DNA from 2 places in the Blastococcus sp. SYSU DS0617 genome. Region 2 is predicted to be linked to the other one. Evidence: predicted binding sites of a transcription regulator. Region 2 holds the regulator's gene; the other holds the start of a gene.
What was found. The regulator LexA, encoded in region 2, represses DNA repair genes until DNA is damaged. The targets are predictions, from matches to a motif close to TCGAACANNTGTTCGA.

Region 1 (4,364 bases), on a different contig from region 2:
CCGGCCGGAGAAAGAGGGCGACGCCGACATCCGCTGCCCGAACTCCCGGTCCTGTCCCGCGCAGCTGCGGGAGCGGGTCTTCCACGTCGCCGGCCGCGGCGCCTTCGACATCGAGAACCTCGGCTACGAGGCGGCGACCGCGCTGCTGCAGAGCCACCTCCTGCAGGACGAGGGCGACGTCTTCTTCCTCGACGCGGAGCAGCTGCAGCGGTCGTCGTTCTTCACCAAGAAGGACGGCACCCTGAGTGCCAACGGCGCGAAGCTCCTGACCAACCTGCAGAGCCGCAAGGACGTCCCGCTCTGGCGCGTGCTGGTGGCGCTCTCCATCCGGCACGTCGGGCCGACCGCCGCCCAGGCACTGGCTCGCGACTTCCGCTCGCTCGACCGGATCATGGAGGCGTCCGAGGAGGAGCTGGCCGCCGCCGACGGGGTCGGGCCGACGATCGCGACGTCGATCCGCGACTGGTTCGCCGTCGACTGGCACCGCGAGCTCGTGGAGAAATGGCGCTCGGCGGGTGTGCGCATGGCCGACGAGGGCGAGGACGCCGGCCCCGGTCCGCTCACCGGTGTGACCGTCGTCGTCACCGGCTCGCTGCGCGACTACAGCCGCGACGAGGCGACGGCGGCGATCCAGCAGCGCGGGGGCAAGGTCACCGGCTCGGTGTCGAAGAAGACCGGCTTCGTCGTCGTGGGCGCGGACCCGGGCAGCAAGTACGACAAGGCCGTGCAGGTCAAGGCGCCCATCCTCGACGACGACGGCTTCCGGGTGCTGCTCGAGGACGGCCCCGACGCCGCCCGCGAGGTCGCGACGATCGGCGACGGGAGCGAGTAGCCCCCCGTCGTCAGAACGGTGGGGGAGCCGTGGTCGCGGCCAGGCCGGTCGGGGTGGTGACCGTGAGGGTGCCGTCGGCGGCCAGGTGGTGCTGCCAGCCGGGGGCCTGATGCTTGCCGCGGTGGTGGCCGGTGCAGTAACCGACGAGGTTGCCGGCGCTGGTCGGCCCTTCCGGCCACGGGCGGTCGTGGTCGAGCTCCCCGCCGCGCGGCACTCGCCGGCGGCAGCCGGGGAACCGGCAGCGCGGGTCGCGGGCCCGGACGAACCGGTCGAGTGCCGCCCGCGGGCGGTAGCCGTCGGTCGGCCCGGGCGGCCCCAGTCCCGGCCGGCCGGCCAGGTCGTGGTCGCAACCAGCCGGGTTGCGGCGGCAGCGGCGGGCACTGCAGGTGGCGTGCCGGCGCAGCTCGTCGCTGTCGGTGAGGCAGAGCAGCGCGCCGGTGAGCTCGTCGACGAGGGCGATGCGCGGGCGGTCGACGAGCCCGCCGCCCGCACTCCGGTCGAGCAGGTCGGCGAGTGCCGCCCGCTGGGCGTCGGCCATGGCGTGGAGGTCGTCCAGGGTGCCCGCCGCGGTGCGCACCCGTCCGGCCGCGCTGCCCTGCCACGCACCCCCGTCCTCCGCATCGGCACGGCGGGCACCGTCGACCGCCCGGTCGGCCCGCCCCACCGCGCGTTCGAGGTCCAGGAGGAGGGCGCCGGCCTCGTCCACCGCGCGGTCGGCGTCCGCCCAGCTGCCGGTGTCGGGGGCCGGGCATGCCTCGTCGTCCGGTCCTCCCTCGACCGGTGGAGGAAGTGTCGCCGCCGCGCTTCCCGGTGGGCGAGGAGCCGTCGGTGCTGGTCCCGGCGGTGCGGGTTCTGTCGGGGGCGGCGCGGTCGGTGCTGGTCCCGGCGGTGCGGGTCCTGTCGGGGGCGGCGCGGTCGGTGCTGGTCCCGGCGGTGCGGTCGGTGGTCGTCCCGGCGGTGCGTGTCCTGTCGGGGGCGGTGCGGTCGGTGGTGCGGTTCGGGACAGCTGGTCCCGTGCGGCCTCGAGGGCCCACCACCGCTCCAGTTCATCGCGCGGAGGATCGTCCTCACCACCCCAGTCACCGCGCAGTGCCCGCGCCTCGACCTCGGCCCACCACCGCTCGTCTGCGGACCGCATCGCCGCGGTCCACGTCCCGACGGGAGGTTCGTCCGGGGACAGGTCGTGCGCGGGGACGACCGGCGTCGGCGCGCGCGAGGGCGCACCGGGGAGGAGGCCGAGCGCCCGGGCCAGCACGCGCACCATCTCGGCGGGCACCGGCTCCCCGCCGATCTCGCCTGGAGCGTCCCCGCCGGCCAACGCCGGCACGCCGGCGACCAGCGTCAGGCGCGCCTGCACGGGGGCGTGGTCGTGCTCGCCGGGACGCAGCACCAGGTCGAGCAGGCAGTCGGCCATCTTCTGGCCGCGGGTCCGGGTGTCCCCGGGGTCGTCGATCGCGTCGGCGTACCGCCCCAGCGCGTCGAGCAGGGCCTGCGCCTCGGGGACGGTCAGCAGCGCGTCGAAGACGGCCATGCCCTCGCGGTGGTCCGCGCGGACGGAGACGCCGCGCTGGCGCAGCGCCCTCACCAGGCGCTGCGCGGCGGCCGCGGCATCGTGCCGGAGCACCGATCGCCGGACCTTCGCGCCCACCTGCGCCGGCGTGGTCACCGACCGGCCGGCCACCCAGTCGAGAACCTCGCGCTCCACGCGGGCGCGGATCCGCGCGTCGGTGATCGGCCCGACCTTGTCCAGCAGATGCCACAGGTGCCCGCCGTGGATCACCCCGGACTCGAGTGCCGTCAGGGTGCCCGGCAGCCGGTGCACCAGCAGGAGCGAGCGCTCCAGCAGATTCTCGGCGGTCACCTGCGTGATCGACAGGGCCAGCGCCAGCTCCTGCCCAGCCCATTCGCTGACGTCCGCGAGCACCTGCGGTCGACCAGCCCTGCGGTCGTCGCTCATGGCACCCGGCGTCCCGGCGGGGCGGTCAGCCGAGGCGGGCCTGCTCGCGGCGAACTCGGCCACGGCACGGGCCCGGATCGCCGTCTGCCTGCTGATCTCGCGCTCCGCGACCTGGACCGCGCCGAGCGGACCCGTCGCCCAGCCGACCGACGGTGCGCCCGCAGGCGCACCGGACGGGGAGGCGGCGTCGATCACGGGTCGATCATGTGTTCGACCACCGACAGTTTTCGCGCGCGGGATGAACGGGCCGAGCCAGCTCGACCGGCGGCGCCGGATCGATGGGTAGCGCAGGGTGGGCGGGACTGAGGCAGCGGTGCGGGTTCGTCGGGTGGCGTCGTCGGGTGGCGCGGGATCGGCGCGTGGCGCGGGTTGGTCGGGGGCGCCGATGGATGAGCGGCGCGGTTTCGTCGGGCGGCGCGGGGTCCGACGGGACTCAGGCAGGCGGCAGGTGGGTGACGGTCGAGGCGATGCCGGTCAGGTGCACCAGCCGCAGGAGCTCGGACCGGCGGAACGCCGGCCCACCGGAGCGGCCGACGACGACCGCGCGCGCCTCGCCACCGAACGGCGTCGCCATCATCTCGATCGCCATCTCCTGCCAGCGCTCGGGCAGCCAGTCGTCGTCGCTGGACAGCAGCCGGGGAGCGGCCAACGGCATCCACGGCAGCGCCACCCCGTCGAACGCGGGCGCCGCCTCGGACGCGGCACGGACCTCCCCGGTCACCCCCGGAGTGCCGTCGAGCACCACCGCCCACCCGCTGTGGAACACCCGCGGCAGCTCGGCGGCCAGCAGCTTCTCCGCCGTGCCGCCACCGGCGTGGGCCAGCGCGTCGAGCAGCTCCAGCTCGCGGTGGGTGTCCAGCGGGCCGGCGAACGGGCGCAGCGACTCCACCCGCACGTCGGGCACGCTCTGCGCGACGGTGATCAAGCTGTCGGGCAGCCGGTCGGGCGGGAGGTCGACCACCACGTCGTCGACGGCCACGCCGGTACCGCGCTCGAGCACGTCCAGGGACACGATGTCGATGCCCGCGGTGCCCAGCGCGGTGGCCACCGCACCCAGGATGCCGGGACGGTCGGGCATGACCAGACGCAGCAGATAGGACACGGTTCCTCCGGGAGCCTCGGGCGCGGGCCGATCTCCGTTGATCGCAGGCGAGGGCAGCCTCTCACGGTGACGACCGGGTCGGACCCCCCACGTACAGTGGCAAGGTCCGGTCCCGGCCCCGCACCACGGTGGTCGGCGCCGACCGTCGCCCCCCGAAGTGGAGTTCCGCCCCGCATGAGCACGCCGTCCCGCAAGGACCGACTCACCCGTGACGAGGTGGCCCACCTGGCGCACCTGTCGCGGCTGGCCGTGACCGACGAGGAGCTCGACCTCTTCGCCGGTCAGCTGGGCGCGGTGCTGGACGCCGTCGCCCAGGTCGGCAGAGCCGACGTCGCCGACGTGCCGCCCACCACGCACGCCGTGCCGATGACCAACGTCTTCCGCGAGGACGTGGCCCGGCCCAGCCTGCCCCGCGACGTGGTCCTGGCCGGTGCGCCGGCCGCCGAGGACGGCCGGATCCGCGTGCCGCGCAT
Region 2 (4,364 bases):
CAGGCCGGCAGACCGCGTAGCGGCTTCGGAGGACGGCGTGCCAGCCGCGCGGTACGCCTCGTGGTGGCGGTCCTCCTCGGCTCCTCCCTGCCCGCGGTGGGGGCGACCGCCGCCGCCCAGGAGCCGGACGCTCCTGCACCGAGCGTCCGGTGCCAGATCACGGATCCTGCGCTGGCGGAGATCTCCGGGCTCGTCGACCTCGGCGAGCGCATGCTCGTCATGAACGACGGCGGGGACTCGCTCAGCGTCTCGGTGCTCGACGCCGGGTGCCAGGTCCTCGAGACGCGGACCGCCGCGGTCGACCCCTACGACCCCGAGGACCTCGCTCTGGGTGCCGACGGGACCATCTGGCTGGCCGACGCCGGCGACAACAACTCCGTGCGCTCGACCGTCGCCCTGCTGGCGCTGCGGCCGAACGGGTCCGCCGCCGTGCACCGGCTCAGCTACCCCGACGGCGCCCACGACTCCGAGGCGCTGCTGCTCGCGCCCGACGGCACGCCGTACCTGGTCACGAAGGACGTGCTGGGGTCCAGCGGCGTGTACCGGCCCACCGGTCCGCTGTCGGCCGAGGCGACCGTTCCGATGGAGCGGGTGGCGACGGTCAACATGACGCTCACCGGCACCCCCGGGGGCCCGGTCGGACGCGCCGGGCAGCTGCTCATCACCGGGGGAGCGGTAGCGGGCGACGGGCACGCGCTGGCGTTGCGCACCTACACCGATGCCTACGTGTGGCCGCTGTCGGGCCCGGATGTCGTGGGCGCCCTGGCCGGGACCCCGGTGCGGGTGGCCCTGCCCGAGTCACCCCAGGGCGAGGCGATCAGCTTCACCGGGGACGACCAGCAGCTCGTCGTCGCCAGCGAGGGTGTGCCCAGCGACGTGGTCGTGGTGCCGATCCCCGCGGTCACACCGGCGTCCGCCGCGGCGCCGTCCGACGGCCCGGTGCCCAGCCTCACCGAGCTCACCAGCTCGGGCAGGTCGCCGGTGACCTCTGCGCTGATCGCGGTCGCCGTGGCGACCCTCGTGGTGTGGCTGGTTCCCAAGCTGCGCCGCCGGCCGCGGTCCTGAGCCACCGCGGCTGCCGGCACCCCGTCCGGGCGACCGCCCGCGCGTGCGGCCGGTGACCCGGACGGGGCCCGGGATCAGACCCTGCGCAGCACCGAGACGACGCGACCCAGGACCGTCGCGTCGTCGCCGGGGATCGGCTCGTAGGCCGGGTTGTGCGGCAGCAGCCAGACGTGCCCGTCGCGCCGCTTGTAGGTCTTGACCGTCGCCTCGCCGTCGATCATCGCGGCGACGATCTCGCCGTTCTCCGCGGTGGGCTGCTGGCGCACGACGACCCAGTCGCCGTCGCAGATGGCGGCTTCCACCATCGAGTCGCCGACGACCTTGAGCATGAAGAGGGTGCCCTCGCCGACCAGCTCGCGGGGCAGCGGGAAGACGTCCTCCACCGCCTGCTCGGCGAGGACGGGCCCACCGGCGGCGATCCGGCCGACCAGGGGCACGTACGTCGGAGCGGCGAGCGGCTCGTCGGTGCCGGCCACCGGCTCGGCGAGCGGCGCGACGGGACGGGACGTGTCGCCCGGCAGCCGGACGTCGAGGGCACGCGGGCGGTTGGGATCCCGACGCAGCCAGCCCTTCTTCTGCAGGACCGAGAGCTGGTGGGCCACCGAGGAGGCCGAGGAGAGGCCGACCGCCTCACCGATCTCGCGCACCGACGGGGGGTAACCGCGCCGGTCGATGGAGTCCCGGATGACCTCCAGCACCCGGCGCTGGCGCTGGGTCAGCCCGTCGCCGTCGGCGCCGCGGTCCGGGAAGGAGCGCACCGACGCGGTGCCGTTCTCCGTGTCCGGTTCCGACGCCGTACTGCGCGTCCGTCGGCCACCCGACGTCCCGCTGGTCTCCGCCACGTCTCCTCCTCGCGGGCTGCCGGTGCAGCCGTGCTGGTCGCGTCCTCCGAACCGTAGCGCCGATCGCGCCCGCTTTCAAACACGTGTTCGAAGAAGGTGGCCGTGTCGGGTCGCTTCTGTCGGCGGCGTCCGGTAGACATCGCACAGACGTCCGATTCGAACAGCCGTTCGAAGGCCGTGGTGGACGTGCGGGGTCGGGAGGAGAGGTCGTGGGAAGCGTGGCGCAGGCCGTGGTGGAGTTCGACGAGGCGGTGCAGGCGCCGTGGCGCCCGCCGCTGGCGGGTGGAGCCGGACGGCAGGGGCGGTTGCGCGCGGTGCCGGACCTGCGGCACGACCCGGCGCCCCCGGCCCCGGGTACCGGGCGCTCGGTGGCCGGATCTGCGGCCCACCGGACGCATTCGGCTGCCGCACAGGTGCGCAGGCCGGTCCCGGCGGGCTCGACGACGCCGCGACGACCGGCGCCGCCCCGCGTCGCGGGCGATCCGTGGGTGGCTCCGACGCTCCGGCTCACCCGGCGTGCGCGGCGGCTGGGTGTGGTGCTCGGCCTGGCGATCGGTGTCGCCCTCGGCTCCTGGGTGGGCTCGGTCGTCGGCGGGGGTGAGGACGGCGGTCTGCGCCTGGCCGGGGAGAGCAGCGTCGTCGTGCAGCCGGGCGACACGCTCTGGTCCATCGCCGGCGCGGTCGCGGACGAGGGGGACGACATCCGCGCCGTCATCGCCGAGATCCGGGCCCTCAACGAGCTCCCCGACGCCACTCTGGTCCCCGGTCAGCTGCTCGTCCTGCCGTGACCGGGGCGCCGACGCGCACCGGACGGCTGCGCGACAGGGCAACACCTCTCCAACCTGGGGCGACGACTTCGTCAATCATCAGCCCGGGCGCCTTCACTCACCGTCGTGACCCGAGCGCTTACGGTCATCGCGTGTCAGGTCCCATGGAGAGCCGCGCCGCTGTGTTCACCCGTTCGCCCCAGTCCGTCGAGGTCTACCAGGCGGGTACGTGGTGGCGGGGCGAGCTGCTGGGCTGGCGGCACGACGCCTCGGGAACCTGTCAGATGTGGGTCCGGGTGGTCGCGGGCGGCGTCGAGGAGACGGCGTGGATCGACCTCGGCGCGCTCCGCCTGCCCGAGCGGAACCTGTCCCCGGCCACGGAGCCCAGCCGCATCGACTCCCGCGTGAAGCAGGAGCTCCCGCCCGCCCAGGCGATCTCCGCTCTGCGGGGCCGTCCGGTCAGCGGGACCGCGGAGACCACCGCCGCGCTGCCCATGATCCGTGACGAGGCCCCGGCCCCTGCGGGGAGCGTCGCCGCCGCGGTGCCCGCCGCATCCGGTACGCGCACGGGTGGACGCCGACGCGCTCCGGAGGACGCGGGCGTCCAGGTCGTCGTCGCAGCGCAGGTGCCGGTCCCGGCCGGCCGTCACCGGGCACCCGGCGACGAGGGGCGGCACCGCGCCGCCGACACCGAGGTGTTCCCGGCGGTCGCCGACGAAGCGGAGCCGGTGGCGGCCGTGTCGGCGGAGTCGCGCCCGGAGACGGAGTCGCGCCGCGTAGCCCGTCCGCACGTCGGCGCCGGGTGGGCGGTCCCGTCCGCGCGCACGGCGCGCCCCGAGGAGTCCTTCGGTCGCCCGGACGTCTGCACCGGCCGCATCGACGCCGAGCCGGACCTGCTGACGCGTCCGATGCGACTCGGCGACCTCGGTCCGTCCTCGAACGCACGACGTCCGCGAGTGGGCGGGTCCCTCACCGGCGTCTGACGTCTCCACCGGATCACCGCACGCCCGGCGTGACCCGCCGACGTCCGTCCGGTACTCCATCGCGGCCGCCGATCCGGAGCCGTCAGCCCGTGCGCGCGCCACTCGGCGGCCCGTGTCCGTTCTCCGCGCGCTCCGCGGCGGACGTCGCCGAGCCGGGTGCGGAACGGTTCCGCACCCCGCCCTCCGGCGCGTCTCCGGGCGTGTCGTGTGACAGGTGGAGTGCCCTGTTCCTGCGGGTGACAGCCGGGTCAGGGCGGAACACGCCGACAGAGACATCGCTTGCACATCTAGTGGGGCCCGGCTTAGGGTTCCACTAGATCTAGTAGTTACAGAGCTGTAAGCCTTGTCCACAGGCCAGTCCTCAGGTTCTCCCCGCGACGTCCACCGGATGTCCCCAGGAGGGTCCACAGGACGACCCGGGCGAGGAGCCGCGAAGGGAGGTGGACCGCGATGCGCTGCCCGTTCTGCCACAACCCCGACAGCCGGGTGATCGACTCGCGGGAGGCCGACGAGGGGGCCACCACCCGTCGTCGCCGTTCGTGCCCCCAGTGCGGCCGGCGGTTCACCACCGTCGAGGAGGCCGTCCTCGCCGTCGTGAAGCGCAGCGGCGTCAGCGAGCCGTTCAACCGCTCGAAGGTCGTCGCCGGCGTGCGCCGGGCCTGCCAGGGGCGGCCGGTCGACGAGGACCAGCTGGCGCTGCTGGCCCA

Region 1: ACI793_RS10805 (DUF222 domain-containing protein) is a predicted target of LexA. The motif match lies at 2,988-3,003, and genes of this name have one in related genera.

What each region holds. Positions count from the first base shown of each region.
Region 1 covers NZ_JBJHAO010000008.1:51,373-55,736, forward strand. Annotated here, with positions in the region: gene ligA (NAD-dependent DNA ligase LigA) at 1-832, shown strand, start outside; gene ACI793_RS10805 (DUF222 domain-containing protein) at 843-2,984, opposite strand; gene ACI793_RS10810 (ACT domain-containing protein) at 3,223-3,891, opposite strand; gene gatC (Asp-tRNA(Asn)/Glu-tRNA(Gln) amidotransferase subunit GatC) at 4,066-4,364, shown strand, end outside.
Region 2 covers NZ_JBJHAO010000006.1:151,327-155,690, reverse strand. Annotated here, with positions in the region: gene ACI793_RS09400 (phosphatase PAP2 family protein) at 1-20, shown strand, start outside; gene ACI793_RS09395 (hypothetical protein) at 61-1,065, shown strand; gene lexA (transcriptional repressor LexA) at 1,140-1,907, opposite strand; gene ACI793_RS09385 (LysM peptidoglycan-binding domain-containing protein) at 2,117-2,695, shown strand; gene ACI793_RS09380 (hypothetical protein) at 2,827-3,657, shown strand; gene nrdR (transcriptional regulator NrdR) at 4,108-4,364, shown strand, end outside.